One region of the Dermacoccus sp. PE3 genome, then DNA from elsewhere that is predicted to be linked to it. Evidence: riboswitches for the same ligand, from Rfam matches in the RefSeq annotation. Region 1 holds a riboswitch; the other holds the start of a gene.
What was found. Region 1 has a riboswitch for thiamine pyrophosphate ahead of AA983_RS02115 (thiamine ABC transporter substrate binding subunit). Riboswitches for the same ligand answer to the same signal wherever they lie in the genome.
Positions count from the first base shown of each region.

Region 2: linked by a shared signal. The riboswitch ahead of thiC (phosphomethylpyrimidine synthase ThiC) and the one ahead of AA983_RS02115 (thiamine ABC transporter substrate binding subunit) in region 1 are both predicted to bind thiamine pyrophosphate.

Region 1 is NZ_LDCM01000001.1:450,473-460,313, reverse strand. It holds gene AA983_RS02130 (alpha/beta fold hydrolase) at 1-793, opposite strand, end outside; gene AA983_RS02125 (circularly permuted type 2 ATP-grasp protein) at 790-2,316, opposite strand; gene AA983_RS02120 (DUF4235 domain-containing protein) at 2,650-2,985, opposite strand; TPP riboswitch at 3,091-3,200, shown strand; gene AA983_RS02115 (thiamine ABC transporter substrate binding subunit) at 3,262-4,380, shown strand; gene AA983_RS02110 (ABC transporter permease) at 4,344-6,074, shown strand; gene AA983_RS02105 (ABC transporter ATP-binding protein) at 6,071-7,114, shown strand; gene AA983_RS02100 (glycerophosphodiester phosphodiesterase family protein) at 7,018-7,893, opposite strand; gene AA983_RS02095 (aldehyde dehydrogenase family protein) at 8,032-9,627, opposite strand.
Region 2 is NZ_LDCM01000005.1:254,598-264,438, forward strand. It holds gene metH (methionine synthase) at 1-3,678, shown strand, start outside; gene AA983_RS13720 (HAD family hydrolase) at 3,681-4,400, shown strand; gene thiC (phosphomethylpyrimidine synthase ThiC) at 4,562-6,427, opposite strand; TPP riboswitch at 6,517-6,631, opposite strand; gene AA983_RS13730 (CE1759 family FMN reductase) at 6,726-7,433, opposite strand; gene AA983_RS13735 (CE1758 family FMN-dependent luciferase-like monooxygenase) at 7,466-8,611, opposite strand; partial or broken gene AA983_RS13740 (RecB family exonuclease) at 8,842-9,660, opposite strand; gene AA983_RS13745 (site-2 protease family protein) at 9,730-9,841, shown strand, end outside.

The DNA.
Region 1 (9,841 bases):
TGACGGAGAACTCGTCGAGATCGGCGTCGGCCCGCGCGGCGAGTTCACGGACGTCGGTGCCGTCGGGGCCGACGCGCACGTCGAGCAGGCGGAAGCGTTCGCCGTGGTGGTCGCTGCGCACGAGGGCTCGCATGACGCCGCTCTCGTGCCCTGCGTCGAGCACGACGCCGGCGTCGGTCGTCGACCCGGGGTCGGGCGGCAGAAGCGGCCACCAGGCGCCGCCGACGTCGACGCGCAGCAACTCGCGGTGGCCACGCGAACCGACGCGGAACAGCGCCACGCCGTCGCGGACGTGGACGAGTTCGCCGCCGACCCGCCGGTCGACGACGCGCACGTCCTGGGTGACGGCGGACAGGACGCGACCTTCGGCCAGACCCGAGTCGTCGATGGCGGTGAGGGCGAGTTCGACGCCGTCCCAGCAGACGATCTGCACGGTCGCGTCGGTGAACTCGAACGGGTTGACCGCGCTCTGGTCGTCCGGGTCGGTGGTGAACAGCCAGATCTCCTCGCGCTCACCACCGTCGGGGGCGACCTCGCAGGCGATCCAGTGACCGTCGTGGGAGTACGCGACGTTGCGCACCGGGCCCGGCGTCGGGATGGGCACGGTGCGTTCGGGGCCGGCACCGACGCCGTCGGGTGTGGCGAGCGGACGCTGCACGGCGTGCGGGTAGCCGTCCTCGTCGATGACGACGGCGGCGAGCAGCTTGCCGTCGGGGGACAGGCACGGGTGAAGAGAGTGGCGGACCGACGGCCGGGCGGGCGAGGTCTCGCTCGTTCGGGGGTTGAAGCTCACGACTTGATCCAGGTGTCCTTCCCGCCTCCACCCGCGGAGACGTTGACGATCATCGTGCCCACCGGAGCGACTCGCGTCATCGCGGTGGGCGCCGTCTGGGCGATCGTGCGCGAGGGGTCGTTCGGGTCGGGGCGTTGCATGACGAAGGCTCGAAGATCGACGTGACTGGGCGCGAATGCTCCGTCGGAGAGGGTCGGCAGTGTGGAGAGCGGGATGATGTCCTGCGCGACGAACCGCTCCGGCGTCTCTCGGATTTCGCTGCGTCGCTCCTCGAGTTCGTCCTCGGAGCACTCGGGACCGACGGTGATGCCGGTGCCGCCGTAGCCGTCGATGGGCTTGACGACGAGCTCGTCGAGCCGGTCGAGGACCTCCTCGCGCTGCTTCTCGTCGGAGCACAGCAACGTCGGCACCTGGCCGATGAGGGGTTCCTCGCCGAGGTAGAAGTCGATCATGTCGGGCACGAGTGCGTAGACGGCCTTGTCGTCGGCGAGACCGTTGCCGGGGGCGTTGATGATGGTGACGGCACCGGCAGCCATGACGTCGCGCAGTGTCTCGGCGAGCTTGCGCCCGTCGGTGCCCTCGGAGCCGAACAGTTCCTCCTCGCCCATCCGCGGGTTGAGGAGGTGGATGCGGTGGCGATCGTCACCGTCGAGGCGGTAGAGGATGCCGTCGTCGACGAGCAGTTTGTCGGCGGTGACGAGGGCTGCGCCGATTTCGCCACTGACGAGGTTCTGCTCGTACCACGTGGTGTCGGTTTCACCGGGGGAGACCATGCACAGGCCGAGTTCGTCGTCGGCGTCTGCGCCCTCGACGAGAGCTGCTGCCGCGAGGAAGGCTTCGCGCAGGATGGGGTAGGCCTCGCGGGGGTGACGCAGTTTGCCGGGCGTGGGCAGGATCTCGGCGAAGTGGTCTTCGAGGATGCGCCGGTTGATGTGGCTCATGCCGAGCCCACCGGGCATCCGCAGGTTGTCCTCCAGGACGATCCATTCGCCGGCGGAGGGGGAGACGAGGTCGAGCCCGCACAGGCCGGCGCGGACGAACCCTTCGGGCACCTTGTGGCCGTCCTTGGAGTAGCCGGGCGCGCGGCGCAGGACTTCGCGGTCGATGCGGCCGGCTTTGAGAATTTCGCCCGGGCCGTAGACGTCACGCAGGAACAGCTCGTGCGCGCGCACGCGCTGTTCGAGGCCTGCGCTGATCTCGGCCCAGCGTTCGGCGGTGATGATGCGGGGCGCGATGTCGATGGGGTAGGGGCGGTTGCCGTCCTTGGAGTTGATCGTGACGCCCAGTTCTTCGAGGTCATCGGCGGTTTCCCGGAGGCGCGCGGTGAGGCGTTCGGAGCCGAGGGCTTCGATGCGGCTGAGGACGGTGCAGTAGTCGGGCCGCATCTTGGCGTCGGCGGTGACGGATTCGTCGTGCACGCCCTTGGTGGCGGGGATGTAGTCGCGGTACGCGGAGAACGCGCCGGGAACGCCCTCGTGGGGGCCGCTGTTGGTGGGGTTTTCACCCGCGGACGTCGTCGTCATGCGATGACGCTACAGCGCGTCGCGGTGCAGCGGAAGGAACGCGAAAACTCCCGTCATGACGCGTCGTAACACTTCACCCCAAAGGGGGAGAAAAGACCCGCGGCATAAGCGCCGGGTACGGCAACGGGGCCGCAACACTCCTCGAGTGCGCGACCCCGTCACGCAGGGAAACGATCAACCCGGCGGGTATGAAGAGCCGGGTACGGCAACGGGGCCGCAACACTCCTTGAGTGCGCGACCCCGCTGGAAGCGGACTCCCCCGAGTGCTGTCGCACCGAGCGTGGCGGCCTCGCAGGCTCGGCCGCCACGCTCGGTGCGACAGCACGAAGGGAATCACTTCATGACGACGACAGGCGCCTGGCTCTTGCCCTTCTTGGCTTCCTTGGCCTCTTCCTCGGCGCGCTTGACGAGCGCCTGCGGCGGGTGGCCGGCGGACTTGGTGTAGTAGTCGGCTGCGCGACGCTCGGCGTACATCTTGGCGGCGGCGAGGGCGCCGGTGGAGATGGCGGCGTAGATGGCGGCTTCGAGGATGCCGGCGTTCGGGTCCTTGGCGCTGCGCGGGCTCTTGCCGGTGGCGGTCTTCCAGCCCTTGGTCGCGACGGTGGTGGCTGCCTTGCTGGCGACGATTCCGGCGCCGAGGCTGAGTACCTTCCAGACGAGGTTGCCCATGTTGTCTCCCCTTCCAAGGGTGGTCAATGTCTTGTGCCCATATTCGCAGGCGGTGTTGTGTGTTCGCCAGTCGTGCGGGCCGATTGGTCGACGTGTAATGTCGCCTGCGAACGACAGGGGAGCGCACGTTGCGCTGAGATCGTGCCGAGGTAGGGCACTAAACCCTCGAACCTGAACCGGTTAGCACCGGCGGAGGAAGTCGAGACTCACCCGTTCGTGCGCGGCTCGTGCCGCTTGCGGGCGTGGTCCCTCACTCGAGGTGAGGAGGACGTCGTGATGAGCAAGTTCCACGTGACCGAGCGGACGGGTGGTTCCCACCCCGTGCCGACGACGGTGGCTGCGCTGGTGGCAGGTGTTGCGGTGTTGGCGACGTCGGCGTGCAGCGTCAGTGACACGAAGACGAAGTCGTCGGCGTCAGCGTCGGATGCGAAGAGCAAGACGGTGACGCTCGTGACCCACGAGTCCTGGGCGCCCGACAAAGCCGTCATGGACGAGTTCACGAAGCAGACCGGCTACACCGTGAAGGTGTCGAAGTCGGGCGACGCGGGCACCCTGGCCAACAAGTTGGTGCTCGCGAAGAACAATCCGACGGGCGACGTCGTCTTCGGCATCGACAACACGTTCGCGTCGCGGGTGACGAAGGAGGGCGTGCTCGAGCCGTACACGTCGAAGGCTGCCGCTGCGTCGACGTCGACGTACGACCTGCCGGACGGCCAGGGCAAGGGCGTGCTGTCGCCCATCGACACGGCGTCGGTGTGCGTCAACGTCGACGACGCGTGGTTCACGAAGAACAACAAGAAGAAGCCGGCGAGCCTCGACGACCTGACGAAGCCGGAGTACAAGAACCTCATGGTGGCGCCAGGCGCCTCGTCGAGTTCGCCCGGCATGGCGTTCTTCCTCGCCACGGTCGGCAAGTACGGGGAGAACGGCTGGAAGCCGTACTGGACGAAGCTCATGAGCAACGGCCTCAAGCTGACGTCGGGCTGGAGCGACGCCTGGAACGTCGACTACACCGCCGGTGAGGGCAAGGGCAGCCGCCCGATCGTCGTCAGCTACGACAGTTCGCCGGCGTTCACGGTGGACGGTGCGGGCAAGTCGACGACGTCGGCGCTCGGCAACACGTGCTTCCGCTCGAACGAGTACGCGGGCGTCATCAAGGGCGCGAAGAACCCCGAGGGCGCCAAGGCGTTCATCGACTTCATGAACGGCAAGAGCTTCCAGAAGTCGCTGCCGAACTCGATGTACGTCTTCCCGGTCGACTCCTCGGTCGAGCTGCCGCCTGAGTGGGCGAAGACGGTGAAGCCCGCCGAGAAGACGATCGACGTCTCGCCGGCGCAGATCGACGAGAAGCGTCAGACGTGGCTGACGCAGTGGAAGGACGTCACGTCGAAGTGAGCCGTGACGGCGTCGCTGCGCCGGCAGCACGAGCACGCGCGGGAACCTCGTCCCTCCCGCGCGTGCTCGTGCTCGCGTTGCTCGCCGCGGTGCCGCTCGTCTTCCTCGGCATCTTCTTCGGGTGGCCGGTTCTCGCGATGGCGGTGCGCGGCGTCACGGGCGACGGTGGGGGCGTTGACCTCGCGGGTGCCTGGGACGTCGTCACCCGCCCGCGTACCCTGCGCGTGCTGTGGTTCACGCTGTGGATGGCGGCGCTCGCGACGCTCTGCTCGGTGGCGCTCGGGCTGCCCGTCGCGCACGTGCTCTACCGCCTGCGGGTGCCGTTGGCGGGGCTGTGGCGCGCCCTCGTCGTCCTGCCGTTCGTGTTGCCGACGGTCGTCGTCGGCGTGGCGTTCCGCTCGCTGTTCGCCCCCGGCGGGCCGCTCGCGGCGCTGGGGTGGGACGGAACGTGGCAGCCGGTGCTGCTCGCGATGGTGTTCTTCAACATCTCCGTCGTCGTGCGCACGGTCGGGCCGATGTGGGCCTCCCTCGACCCGCGCACCGCGCAGGCGGCAGCCGGCCTCGGAGCATCGCCCGCCCAGGTCTTCCGGACGGTGACGTGGCCGGCGTTGCGTCCCGCCGTCGTCAGTGCCGCGACGGTCGTGTTCCTCTTCTGTTCGACGGCGTTCGGCATCGTGCTCATGCTCGGCGGGCTGCGTTACGCGACGCTCGAGACCGAGATCTACTCGCTCACGGTCGAGTTCCTCGACATGCGCGCCGCCGCGGTGCTCTCGACCGTGCAGTTCGTCCTCGTCGCGCTGTTGCTGCTCGGCGCTGAGCGGGCCCGCTCGGGTCTGCGGCGCAGTGATTCCGTTGTGCGCCGCGGCGTCGCGGTGGCCGACGAGCCGCGCCGAGTCACCCGATCCGACGCCCCGGCGCTCGCTGCCACCCTCTTCGCCTTGGCTCTCGTCGTCACACCTCTCTTCACCCTCGTCCTGCGCTCGCTGCGTGACGGCGACGGCTGGTCCCTCGTGCACTACCGCGCGCTCGGCGGAGAACTGGCCGCCCTGGCCGCCCTCTCGGTTTCGTGGCGCATCGCCCTCGACGCGGCACTGCTCGCGCTCGCGCTCGGCGTCATGGTGTCGGTCGTCGTCTCGTGGCGGGCTCGCACGCCGCGCGGCCGCCGCGTCATTGCGGGCCTCGACGCTGCGTTCATGCTGCCGCTCGGCGTCTCGGCCGTGACGGTCGGCTTCGGTTTCCTTCTCACCCTCGACCGTCCGCCGCTCGATCTGCGCAGCTCGCCGATCCTCATCCCGATCGCGCAGGCCACCGTCGCGCTGCCGCTCGTCGTGCGCGCGCTCGTACCCGTGCTGCGCTCGCTCGACCCGAGGTCGCGTGAAGCCGCGGCCGCCCTCGGCGCGAGCCCGTTGCGCGCCTGGATGACGGCCGACCTGCCACACCTGTGGCGTCCCTTCGTCGCCGCGGCGGGGTTCGCCCTCGCCGTGTCGCTCGGCGAGTTCGGGGCGACGGCGTTTCTCGCCCAGCCCGAGTCGCCGACGCTGCCCGTTCTCATCTATCAACTGCTCGGCCGCCCCGGCGCGGGCAACTTCGGGGCAGCGATGGCGGCTTCCGTGTTGCTCGCGACGGTGACGGCCCTCGTCATGGCTGCCGTGGAACGCATCGGCGGCAGCGCCGCGGGAAGGATGGACGGATGACGCAGCCCCAGGATCGGGAGGACGCCGGAGGCCTCGAGGTGACGGACGCCCGCGTCACCTTCGCCGGCAACGCCACGCCCGCACTCGACGACGTCTCCCTCACGCTGCCGCGCGGGCGCGTGCTCGCCGTGCTCGGCCCGAGCGGCTGCGGCAAGTCGACGCTCCTGCGCGCCGTCGCCGGTCTGCAGGCGCTCGAGGCCGGACGCATCGCCTTCGACGGCACCGACGTGACGCGCGTGCCCACTCACAAACGCGACTTCGCGCTCATGTTCCAGGACGGGCAACTCTTCGGCCACCTCGACGTGGCAGGCAACGTCGCCTACGCGCTGGCGCGACGGGGCACACCCGCTGCCGACCGTGACGCCCGCGTGGCCGAACTGCTCGACCTCGTCGGCCTCTCGGGGCTCGAATCACGCCGTCCGGCAACGCTTTCGGGCGGCCAGCAGCAGCGGGTTGCGCTCGCGCGGGCGCTCGCCGCGCGCCCCCGGCTGCTCCTGCTCGACGAGCCGCTGTCGGCTCTCGACCGCTCACTGCGCGAACGCCTCGCGGGCGATCTGCGCTCCGTTCTGCTCGCCGAGGGTGCGACGGCCCTCTTCGTCACACACGATCACGACGAAGCGCTCACGGTCGCGGACGACATGGCGATCATGCGCGACGGTCGCATCGTTCAGCACGGCTCGACGCGCGAGGTCTGGGCTCACCCGGTGGACGAGGAGACCGCTGACTTCCTCGGGTTCACCACGCACCTCACCCCGGACGAAGCACAGCGGCTCGGCCTCGAACGCGCTGCCTGGGCGCTACGGCGCGGTGGCCTGCGGGTCGTCGGGGTCGACGCCCCCGGCGCTCTGCCCGGAAGGGTGGCGCGGGTGTCGGCGTCGGGCGAGGCGACCCACGTCAGCGTCACCCTCGATGCTCTGCCGGGACGCGAACTGGAGGCGATCGCCTATCCGAGCGATGACGCGCCGACTGCCGCGACGCTCGACGAGGGCGCGCGTGTCGGCGTCCGCGTCAGTTCCTCGGGGGCGGTGCGCTTCGGCTGAGTGCGCACGAGCGGCAAACCTTCGGGCGCCGTCCACGCGTCGCGGGCGACGAGCACCTCACGCAGCAGGTCGGGCCGGTCGGTGATGACGGAGTCGACGCCCGCGTCGAGGTAGCGGGTCATCTGGGCGCTGTCGTTGACGGTCCACGTCACGAGGCGAAGCCCGGCGTCGTGCGTCATGTCGACCAGGCGTGCGGCGGCTCGCGCATCCGCCATCCACGGGATGCCGCCCAGCCGGGTGGCGATGTGGGCGGCGAACGCGCCGTGAAGCACGCGCCGCGGGGCTCGGGTGCCCGTCTTCGCTGCACCCATGAGCGTCAACAGGCCGCGCCAGCCGAGCGAACGCGCGCAGCCGGTCGTCTCGGCGACATCGCGCAGCCAGGTGTCTCGGCCGTCGGCGACGCAGACGCGCTCGGCACTGCGCGTGCGGCGCACGGCGTCGACGAGTGGGGCCGCTGCGCGCACCGTCTTGAGATCGATGAGGAAACTCGCATCGGGAAAGGCGTCGAGCAGGGTGTCGAGGCGCAGGATCGGCTCACCGCCAACCCGGACGGCGCGCAGTTCCTCCCACGTGAGATCTCGCACACGCGCGTCGATCCCGGCCGTTCGCGCGAGCGTCGCGTCGTGAAAGGCGAGCGCAACACCGTCCTTCGTCACCTGGACATCGGTCTCGAGCAGGCGCAGGCCGAGGGCGTGCGACATCTCGAACGCGGCGAGGGTGTTCTCGGGCGCGAGGCCGGCGCCGCCCCGGTGGGCGACCGCGATGTCGGTGAGGCTCACGTGCTCACCGTCGCCGACGCCGTCAGCGCCACGCCAGGGGCTTCACCGAGAGTTCGCCGGACGTTGCGCGACCCTTCCACGCGATGCAACGTGCCCTCCGACCGCAGGGGCCGGAGGGCACGTGGGGAGAGCGACGGATCAGCTGCGCTCGGGGTAGCGCGAGTGCTCCGGGAAGTTGCCGTAGAGCATCTCGCCCTCGGGCCCCTCGGTCACGGCCTGCACGAGCAGTTCGCCGCCGACGAAGCAGCCGAGCCAAGAGGCGCCGTACCCACCGAACGGCTCGGCCTTGTCGCCGCGCGAGCGGGGCTTGTTGATGCCGACCTTGAACGCCTGCAGTTCGCGCGCGAGGCGTCGTGCGAGGACCTCGTCGTCACAGGCCAGGCTCGCCACGAGCGCACCGTTCGACGCGTTCATCTGGGCGAGCAGCTCGGCCTCGGTGTCGACGACGACGATCGTGTCGATCGGGCCGAACGGCTCGGCGTGCATGAGCGAGCTGGCCGTCGCGGGCGACAGCAGCGTCGTCGGGGCGACGTAGGCCGAGGTGTCCTGGCCCTCGAGGAAGCGCCCGCGCGCTTCGACGTCGGCGCGATAGATCGGCACGGCGCCGCGGTGCATCGCGTCGTCGACCTGCTCGCTCAGCTCGCGGGCCTTGGAGGCGCTGATCATCGGGCCGAAGTCGAGTTCCGGCAGATCGTCGTCGTCGTTCTCGACCGCCAGGGGGTGGCCGAACTTCAGCTCCGACACGATGGGCAGGTAGGTCTCGAGGAACGTGTCGACCAGCTCGCGTTGCACGACGTAACGCGGGTACGCGGTGCACCGCTGCTTGCCGTACTCGAAGCCCTTCTTGAGGTGGGCGGCCAGGCCCTCCCAGTCGGAGAAGTTCCAGATGCCCCAGGCGTTGAGGCCCTCCTGCTCGAGCATGTGGCGCTTGCCGGTGTCGACGAGCTGCGCGGCGATCTTGCCGCCGTTCGAGCGCCCACCGACGAAGGCCATGGCCCCGATCTCGGGTGAGCGCACGAGCACCTCGGAGAGGTTGGCGCCGCTGCCGGAGATGAGCGTCGCGGGCAGTCCCTCGCGCGCCATCATCGCGTGCGCGAGCGTCAGGCAGGTCGCGCCGCCCTGTGAGGGCGTCTTCGCGATGACGGCGTTGCCCGCGAGCATCTGCACGAGCTCGGAGTGCACGAGCACCGACATCGGGTAGTTCCAGCTCGCGATGTTGCTCACCGGCCCCTCGAGCGGGCGGCGGCCGTCCATCATCGAGTCGATCTCCTCGACGTACCAGCGCACGCCGTCGAGGGCGCGGTCGACATCGGCGCAGGCCAGGCGCCACGGCTTGCCGATCTCCCAGGCGAGCAGCAGCGCGAGGTCGTCGCGCACCTCGGTCATCGCCTTGACGGCGGCGAGGACGCGCTTCTTGCGCTCGGCCAGCGGAACGTTCTGCCACTCGCGGTGCTGTTGCGTCGCGGCGTGGACTGCGGCCTGAGCCTCCTCGACGGAGAGCTTCGGCAGGTTGATGAGCGAGCTGCCGTCGACGGGGCTCGTCAGCATCTCGTCGGTGCCGTTGGAGAGCCACTCACCACCGACGAGGTTCTTGAGGCGGCCTTCGCCGAAGGCCTCCGGGGCGGCGGTGGCGGCGCGGTCGAGGACCGAACTCCACTCGGTGCCCGGCTTGACGTGCAGGGCGTTGGGCAGGGCGGCGAGCGCTGTGTCGTGCTCGGCGGGCAGGGCAGTCATGGGGACTCCTCACGCGTGAAGGGTGCGCAGGACGGCCACTCGAGCGAGTCACGAAACACGTGATCCGGGTACGCGTGAGCGGCCATCAATTGGGGTTAATCGAACGCCGGGATCGCGGTGGGCGATAAGGGCGGACATCCCGACGAAGGCGGGATGCTCGTCGATCTCCTGGCCAAGTGGGTGCATGACGTTCCGGAGCAATGTCGACGAAGTC
Region 2 (9,841 bases), on a different contig from region 1:
CTCATCATGGACGGCGCCATGGGAACGATGATCCAGCGCGCCGGCCTCACCGAAGCCGACTACCGAGGCGAGCGTTTCGCCGACTACCCGAGCGACCTGCGGGGCAACAACGACCTGCTCTCGCTCACCGCGCCCGACGTCATCGAGGGAATCCACCGCGAGTACCTCGAAGCCGGCGCCGACATCGTCGAGACGAACACCTTCAACGCCCAGCGCATCTCGCTCGCCGACTACGACATGAGCGACCTCGCGTACGAGCTCAACGTCGCCTCGGCGAAACTCGCGCGCAACGCCGCCGATGCCGTCGCCACCGACGAGCGTCCCCGCTTCGTGGCCGGCGCCATCGGCCCGACGAACCGCACCGCGTCTATCTCGCCGGACGTCAACGACCCGGGCAAGCGCAACATCTCCTTCGACGAGCTCGTCTCGGCCTATCTCGAGCAGGCCGAAGGCCTGGCCGACGGCGGCGTCGACATCATGCTCGTCGAGACGATCTTCGACACCCTCAACGCCAAGGCGGCTCTGTTCGCACTCGACGTCCTGTTCGAGCAGCGCGGCCGCCGTTGGCCGATCGTCATCTCGGGCACGATCACCGACGCCTCGGGACGTACGCTGTCGGGCCAGACGAGCGAGGCGTTCTGGAACTCGGTGCGTCACAGCAAGCCGCTGGCCGTCGGCCTCAACTGTGCACTCGGCGCGGACGAGATGCGACCGTACGTCGCCGAGATCTCCCGCATCGCAGACTGTTTCGTTTCCTGCTACCCGAACGCGGGGTTGCCGAACGCCTTCGGTGAGTACGACGAGACGCCCGACGCAATGGCGGGGGTCGTCACGACGTTCGCCACCGACCGACTCGTCAACATCGTCGGTGGATGCTGCGGCACGACCCCGGACCACATCGCGGCCATCGCGGAAAAGATCGAGAAGCTGCCGCCACGCCCGGTGCCCGAGATCGGTTCTGCTCTAAGGCTTTCCGGCCTCGAGCCCTTCACCGTCGACGACGACTCGCTCTTCGTCAACGTCGGTGAGCGCACGAACATCACCGGTTCGGCTCGATTCCGCAAGCTCATCAAGGACGGCGATTACCCCACCGCCTTGTCTGTGGCTCGTCAGCAGGTCGAGAACGGCGCTCAGATCATCGACATCAACATGGACGAGGGGATGATCGACGGCATCGAGGCGATGGACCGCTTCTGCAAGCTCATCGCGTCCGAACCCGACATCAGCCGCGTTCCGGTCATGGTCGACTCCTCGAAGTGGGACGTCATCGAAGCCGGACTCAAGTGCATCCAGGGCAAGTCGATCGTCAACTCCATCTCGATGAAGGAGGGCGTCGAGCCGTTCGTCGAGCAGGCGCGACTCGTCAAGCGCTACGGCGCTGCGGCCGTCGTCATGGCCTTCGACGAGGACGGCCAGGCCGACACTCTCGAGCGGCGCAAGGACATCTGCCGACGCGCCTACGACATCCTCACCGGCCCCGAGGTGGGCCTGCCGGCCGAGGACATCATCTTCGACCCCAACATCTTCGCCATCGGTACGGGTATCGAGGAACACGCCAACTACGGCGTGGACTTCATCGAGGCCACGCGCTGGATCAAGGAGAACCTGCCGGGTGCCCTCGTCTCCGGCGGCGTCTCCAACGTCTCGTTCAGCTTCCGCGGCAACAACCCCGTGCGCGAGGCGATCCACGCTGTCTTCCTCTTCCACGCCGTCTCCGCGGGGATGGACATGGGCATCGTCAACGCGGGCGCGCTCGTCGTGTACGACGAGATCGACCCCGAACTGCGCGACCTCGTCGAGGACGTCGTGCTCAACCGTCGACCCGACGCCACGGAGCGCCTCCTCGAGGCCGCCGAGCGCTTCAACACCGTCGACGCCGTCGCCGAGACGAAGTCCGAGAGGTGGCGCGAGGAGCCGGTGCGCGACCGCATCACGCACGCCCTCGTCAAGGGCATCGACGACTTCATCGAGGACGACACCGAGGAAATGCGCGCGGAGCTCGAGGCCGAGGGCAAGCGCCCGCTCGAGGTGATCGAGGGCCCGCTCATGGACGGCATGGGCGTCGTCGGCGACCTCTTCGGTGCCGGCAAGATGTTCCTGCCCCAGGTCGTGAAGTCGGCCCGGGTCATGAAGAAGGCCGTCGCGTACCTCATCCCCTTCATCGAGGCGGAGAAGGTGAAGAGCGGCACGACGGGCAAGCAGACGAACGGCACGGTCGTGCTCGCGACGGTCAAGGGCGACGTCCACGACATCGGCAAGAACATCGTCGGCGTGGTGTTGCAGTGCAACAACTACGAGGTCATCGACCTCGGCGTCATGGTGGCCGGGCAGAAGATCCTCGACGCTGCCCGTGAGCACGAGGCCGACATCATCGGCCTGTCGGGCCTCATCACGCCCTCGCTCGAGGAGATGGTGAACGTCGCGGGGGAGATGCAGCGACAGGGCTTCGACCTGCCCCTGCTCGTCGGGGGCGCCACGACGTCGCGCGCACACACCGCCGTCAAGATCGATCAGCGCTACGACCAGCCCGTCGTGTGGGTCAAGGACGCCTCGCGCTCCGTACCGGTCGTTGCCGCGCTCCTGTCGAAGGGCGCCCGTCGCGAGGCGCTCCTCGCGGACGTGACGGCCGACTACGACTCCCTGCGTGCGCGCCACGCGGCCAAGCGTGACGACCGCCCGCTGCTCACCCTCGATGCGGCTCGGGAGAACCGCCCGATGCTCGACCTCGGTGCTGTGCCCGCCGCGCCGACACTCGCCGCGGACGGTGCTCCGGTGACACGCACGTTCGCCGACTACCCCGTGAGCGAGCTGCGCGAGTACATCGACTGGCAGCCTTTCTTCGCCGCGTGGGAGATGAAGGGCCGCTTCCCGGACATTCTGAGCAACCCCGCCCAGGGTGAGGCAGCACGCAAGCTCTACGACGATGCGCAGGAGATGCTCGACCGCGTCGAGGCCGAGGGCTGGCTCCACCCGGCCGCTGTCATCGGCTTCTGGCCCGCCGCGGGCGACGGCGACGACACCGTCCTGTTTACGGACGCCGAGCGTTCCGACGAGCGTGCTCGTTTGCATCACCTGCGCCAGCAGGGTCAGCACCGCGAGGGCGTGCCGAACCGTTCCCTGGCCGACTTCGTCGCGCCGCAGGGCTCCGGCGTGGACGACTGGGTCGGCGCCTTCGCCGTGACCGCCGGTACCGAGCTTCCGGCTCGGATCGCCGCGTTCAAGGAGGAACTCGACGACTACTCCGCGATCCTGCTCGAGGCCCTGGCCGACCGATTGGCCGAGGCGCTCGCCGAGCGCATGCACGAGCGCGTTCGCACCGAGTTCTGGGGTCACGAGGCAGGGGAGAACCTCTCCAACGAGGACCTCATCGCCGAGCGCTACACCGGCATTCGCCCCGCGCCGGGCTACCCGGCGTGCCCCGAGCACACGGAGAAGGACACCCTCTTCGAGTTGCTCGATGTCACGCGTGAGATCGGTGTCGAACTCACCGAGTCGCGTGCGATGTGGCCGGGAGCGTCGGTGTCCGGGTGGTACTTCGCCCACCCCGAATCGCGCTACTTCGTCGTCGGACGGATCGGGCGCGATCAGGTGGAGGACTACGCTGGGCGAAAGGGCTGGTCGGTGAAGGACGCGGAGCGTCATCTCGCCCCCAACCTCAGCTACGACCCGGAAGACTGACCGTGAACCCGACGCCCCACCTCACGCGCCTCGAGCAGCGTGTCACGCACGCCCCGACGAGGCCTCACGGCGTGCTGTGGGACATGGACGGAACACTCATCGACACCGAGCCGTACTGGATGGAGGCCGAGAACGACCTCATCGAGTCGCACGGCGGCACGTGGAGCGACGCCCAGGCGTTCCAACTGGTCGGCAACGCGCTCATCGTCTCGGGGCGCATCATCAAGGAACAGACCGGCATTCCCCTCACGCCGGAGGAGATCGTCGACGCCCTGCTCGAACGTGTCGTCGTCAAGCTGCGTGAGCACGTGCCGTGGCGACCGGGGGCCCGCGAGCTCCTGCTCGCGGCGCGCGACGCGGGTCTACCGTGCGCCCTCGTCACGATGTCGTACGAGTCGTTCGCCCGGGTTCTCGTCGATTCCCTGCCTGCGGGGACGTTCGAAGTCGTCGTCACCGGCGACATGGTCGAACACGGCAAGCCGCACCCGGAGCCGTACCTGCGGGCCGCACACGACCTCGCGCTCGCGCCCGAGCAGTGCGTCGCGATCGAGGACTCCGCCACCGGCGTGCGCTCCGCCGTCGCGGCCGGGGTGCCGACGCTCGCCGTGCCGCACCTCGTCGAGATCCCGCAGCTCGACGGCCTCGTCGTCGTCCCCGACCTCGCCGCCGTCAGCCTCGACGACCTGCCGCGTCTGGCGGAGCAAGCTCGCGCGACGGGCTGACGCTCGAGCCGGCCCGGCAGGCCGTGGCACAGGCGAATGTGACCGAAAAGCGCAGATGGGTACGCCGTTCGCGAATGTGGACGTAGATCGCAGATGGGGCGGAGACAAGAGTCGGTGAGGGGCGGAGTCGAGTTGCTTCACCCCCCACCGTTGCGAACCCGTCAGTCCTGGGGCGTGGGGGTTGCCAAGGCGTGGGCGGTGTCGGGTTCGACGTAGACGCTGCGTCCGAGCTCGACGAACGTCTTCGACATCTGCTGCATGCCCTCACGGGCCTCGCTCTCGCTGACGACGCGCTGCTGGGCGCCGGCGTCACCGAAGCGGTGGCGCACGTCCTGGCTGATGCGCATCGAGCAGAACTTCGGCCCGCACATCGAGCAGAAGTGTGCCGTCTTCGCCGCCTCGGCGGGCAGCGATTCGTCGTGGAACTCGCGCGCGGTGTCGGGGTCGAGCGACAGGTTGAACTGGTCGTTCCAACGGAACTCGAAGCGCGCCTTGCTCAACGCGTCATCCCACGCCCGCGCGCCGGGGTGGCGCTTCGCGACGTCGGCGGCGTGCGCCGCGAGCTTGTACGTGATGACGCCGGTCTTGACGTCATCACGGTTCGGCAGCCCGAGGTGCTCCTTCGGCGTGACGTAGCACAGCATCGCGGTGCCACCCATCGCGATCGTCGTCGCGCCGATTGCGGAGGTGATGTGGTCGTAGCCGGGTGCGACGTCGGTGACGAGCGGGCCGAGCGTGTAGAACGGCGCGCCGTCACACCACTCCTGCTGCAGGCGCACGTTCTCCTCGACGAGGTCGAGCGGCACGTGCCCGGGGCCCTCGACCATGACCTGAACGTCGAACTGCCATGCCCGCTTCGTCAGCTCGGCGAGGGTGCGCAGCTCGGAAAGCTGCGCCTCGTCGTTGGCGTCGGCGGTGCAGCCGGGGCGCAGTCCGTCACCGAGGGAGAAAGCGACGTCGTAGCGGGCGAAGATCTCGCACAGCTCGTCGAAGTGGGTGTAGAGGAAGTTCTCCTCGTGGTGCGCGAGACACCAGCCGGCCATGATCGAGCCGCCGCGGCTGACGATGCCCGTGATGCGCTCGGCCGTCATCGGCACGTAGCGCAGCAGCACGCCGGCGTGGATCGTCATGTAGTCGACGCCCTGCTCGCACTGCTCGATGACGGTGTCGCGGAAGATCTCCCACGTCAGCTTGTCGGCCTCACCGTTGACCTTCTCGAGGGCCTGGTAGATCGGCACAGTGCCGATCGGGACGGGGGAGTTGCGGATGATCCACTCACGCGTCGTGTGGATGTCGTCACCGGTCGACAGGTCCATGACGGTGTCGGCGCCCCACGTCGTAGCCCACGTCAGCTTGTCGACCTCCTCGGCGATCGACGACGTCACGGCCGAGTTGCCTATGTTCGCGTTCACCTTGACGAGGAAGCGGCGCCCGATGATCATCGGCTCGCTCTCCGGGTGATTGACGTTGGCCGGGATGATCGCGCGCCCGGCGGCGACCTCGTTGCGCACCAGTTCGACGGCGCAGTTCTCGCGGGCGGCGACGAATCGCATCTCGGGGGTGATCAATCCCCTGCGGGCGTAGTGCATCTGGGTGACGACGGCACCGCCCTTGGAGCGCAGCGGTGCGCGACGTTCGCCGCGCCACTCGCGGCTCGCCTCACCGCGTCGGACGGCCGAGCGGCCGTCGTCGAGCAGGGTGCGTTCCCGACCGGCGTAGGTCTCGACGTCGTCGCGCTCGGCGATCCACTCGGCGCGCAGCGGCGGCAGCCCGACCTCGGGGTCACTGCCCGGGCCGGAGGTGTCGTACAGCTCGACGGGAGCGTTGGCCGCGCCGGTGCCGGGGGAGTTGTCGAGGATGACCTCGGTGTAGGGCACGCGCAGGCCGTCCGCGTCGCGGTACTGCTTCCGGCGAGCGTCCGATCCGTCAGCGGGGGTGGTTGCGCGCGTCTGAACGGGGGCCGACGTCGGCGACGTGGCTGCTCGGTCGGTGGTGGCCGCGAGCTCGCGGGAGTTGAACGTCGTCATGATGGTGCCTCCTTCGGATCGGGCGAAGGCACGGCAAGACCCCACGCAACAGATGTCGACGAACGTCGGCACCGAACGGAGGATGAGCGACCACGAGGTCTCCTTGGCTGCCTGCGCCGGCATGATCCGGGTCAGGTCGGGTAGCGGTCGGAGCAGTATCAGCTCCCTCTCAGCCCTGTTCTCAGGACTCCCACGAAGGACGCTTCCGACTATGGCACATCCCGGCAGACGAACGTGACGAAGGGGTCCGTCAGGTTCATGACGAACCTGACGGACCCCTTCCGGTCACGAGTCGTGCTCAGCCGCGCAACATCTCTTCCATCGTCGGCACCGCGACGAACGGATCGCGCGCCCGATTGCGCGTATCGGCAAGCGTACGAAACGATTTCGACGATGTTCTCGGCGCTTCTTCAACCTTGGACGAGCGCGCCTCAGAACTGCCGTTCACCGCCACGTCCGCTCCGCCGAGCCCGCGCTCTAGCTGCTGCGTCAACTCATCGGCAGCCTCGCTCGCACGCGCTTCCAGGCCTCGCCCGGCCCAGTCGTCGGGCGAGGCGTAGACGGCCGTCGGCATGACGAGCGCCTTCATGTACGCGAACAGCGGGCGCAACGCGAAGTCCGTGACGAGCGAGTGCCGGGCCGTGCCGCCGGTGGCGGCGACGACGACGGGCACGCCCGCCATCACGCCGTCCGGCGTCACGTCCCAGAAGCCCTTGAACAGACCCGTGTAACTCGCCTTGTACGTCGGCGTCACCGCGATGACGGCATCCGCACGACCCAGGGCCTCGTACGCCTCGTCGAGGTGGCCCGTGGCGAAGCCGGTCAGCGACGCCGACGCGATCTCCTGCGAGAGGTCACGCACGTCGATACGCACGACATCCGTCGTCAGACCGGCCTGATCGGCCCGGGTGACGACGGCCTTCGTCAGACCGTCGGCCAGACGGTGCGTCGTCGACTCCTCGCTCAGGCCGCCGCTGACGACGACGAGCGTCTTGTTCTCGCTCATGTCCACTGCCTTTCTCGGGTCGTGAATCTCGCTCAGCGGTCCTCGGCGCGCGAGCCGGTGACCTCGTCACGGGAGACGCGCGTCTCGTCCTCGACCTTCGCGCCACCGGCGGCGGCGACGAGTGAGGCGTGCGTCGGGGCGTCCGGCACACCGGCGGCGCGGCGCTTGGCGAACTCCTCGCGCAGCACCGGGACGACCTTCGTGCCGAGCAGCTCGATCTGATTGAGCACCTCCTGGTGAGGGATGCCGCCGTGGTCGACGAGGAACAGCTGGCGCTGGTAGTCGCCGACGTACTCGCGGAAGCCGAGCGTACGCTCGATGACCTCGTCGGGCGGACCCACCGTCAGCGGCGTCTGCGTCGTGAAGTCCTCGAGGGAGGCGGCGCCGCCGTAGACCGGGGCGTTGTTGAAGTACGGACGGTAGGTCTCCATCGCCTTCGACTTCGAGTCGGCCATGAACACCTGACCACCCAGACCGACGATGGCGTCCTCCGCGCGACCGTGACCGTAGTGCTCGAAGCGCTCACGGTAGAAGCGCACCATCTGAGCCGCATGCTCCGGCGGCCAGAAGATGTGGTTGTGGAAGAAGCCGTCACCGTAGTAGGCGGCCTGCTCGGCGATCTCGGGGCTGCGGATCGAACCGTGCCAGACGAACGGCGCGACGCCGTCCATCGGACGCGGGGTCGAGGTGAAGCCCTGCAGCGGCGTGCGGAACTTGCCCTCCCACGTCACGTTCTCCTCGCTCCACAGCTTGCGCAGCAGCGCGTAGTTCTCGATGGCCAGCGGGATGCCCTCACGGATGTCCTTGCCGAACCAGGGGTAGACCGGTCCGGTGTTGCCGCGTCCGAGCATGAGGTCGACGCGGCCGTCGGCGAGGTGCTGCGCGTAGGCGTAGTCCTCGGCGATGTGCACCGGGTCCGTCGTCGTGATGAGCGTCGTCGCGGTCGACAGGATGATGTTCTTCGTCACCGCGGCGAGGTTGCCCATGAGGACGGGCGGGCCGGCGGGGGCCACGAAGGGCGGGTTGTGGTGCTGACCGGTGGCGAAGACGTCGAGACCGACCTCGTCGGCGACCTTGGCCATCTCGACGGTGTTCTTGATGCGCCGGTGCTCGCTGACCGTGCGACCCGTCGTCGGGTCCGTCGTGACGTCGCCGACCGTGAAGATTCCGAACTGCATGACGACCATCCGAAGTAGTTGAAAGTGAAACTACTCCAGGAACGGCGCCCGGTCGAGTTCTATTCCCCGGAGCGACAACGCGGACGGGGGGCGCGCCCTTGTCGTCCGCGGGCGTCCACCACCGAGCCACGAACCTTCCGACCGCGTACGACGTCCGGCGGAGCAAGTCCGCACGACTCCATCACACGCTGAAGGGCTGGCCGTAAGTCGCCGTCGACATCTCCCAGGTCGGCGCTCGAGTGCGGGTCGAGGGCGAGCACGCCGGCATTGTCGGGCAGCGGCGGGGGAGTGCCGCCCCAGGCGGGACACAGCGCCTTGTGGTCGCACCAGCCGCAGAGGAACGACTTGCGTGGACGCCAGTCACCCGTCTGCGCGGCGCGCTCGATGGCTCGCCACAGAGCCGTGATTTTGCGCTCGAGAGCCCGCAGGTCGTCCTCGTCGGGTTGGTAGCGCACGAATTGGCTGTTGCCGAGGTAGACGAGCTGGAGCATGAGCGGCATGACGCCTCGAGTTCGCCAGATGACGAGCGCGTAGAACTTCATCTGGAACAGGGCCTTGCCCTCGAAGAGCTCCGACGGTGAGCGCCCCGTCTTGTAGTCGACGACGCGGATTTGCCCGCCGGGTGCTACGTCGAGCCGGTCGATGTACCCACGCAGGGTGAGGCCGTCGAGGTCGGCTTCGACGTAGAGCTCGCGTTCGGCGGGTTCGAGGTGCTGCGGGTTCTCCAGGTCGAACCACTTCTCGACGAGCTTCTCGGCGTCGCGCAACCACGTCGCGAGGTCGTGGGGCGTGCCGCCCGCGAGTTCGGCGAGTTCGGGTTCTTCGGCGAGCATGTCCTCCCACGCGTGCGGGACGAGGGAGAGCGCGTGCTCGAGTGTTCGCTGCGGCGCCTCGACGTCGAAGATGCGCTCGAGCACCGAATGGACGAGCGTGCCGCGCGCCGCGGCCGGGCTCGGCGGCTCGGGTAGCTTGTCGATGACGCGGAAGCGGTAGAGCAGCGGGCACTGCATGAAATCGGACGCTCGTGAGGGGGACAGCGCGGCGACCATTCGGCGAGCCTATCGCGCGTAACTCACACCGCCCGAGCGACGCCGAGCCACGCCGCCTAGGCTTTCCTCATGCCGTCGACGTCCCCGGGTCTCAAGATCGCCACGCTGCGCGGCGTGCCCGTCTACATCGGCCGATCCTGGCCGATCATCGCCCTCGTCATCGTCGCGCTCTTCGGCCCGC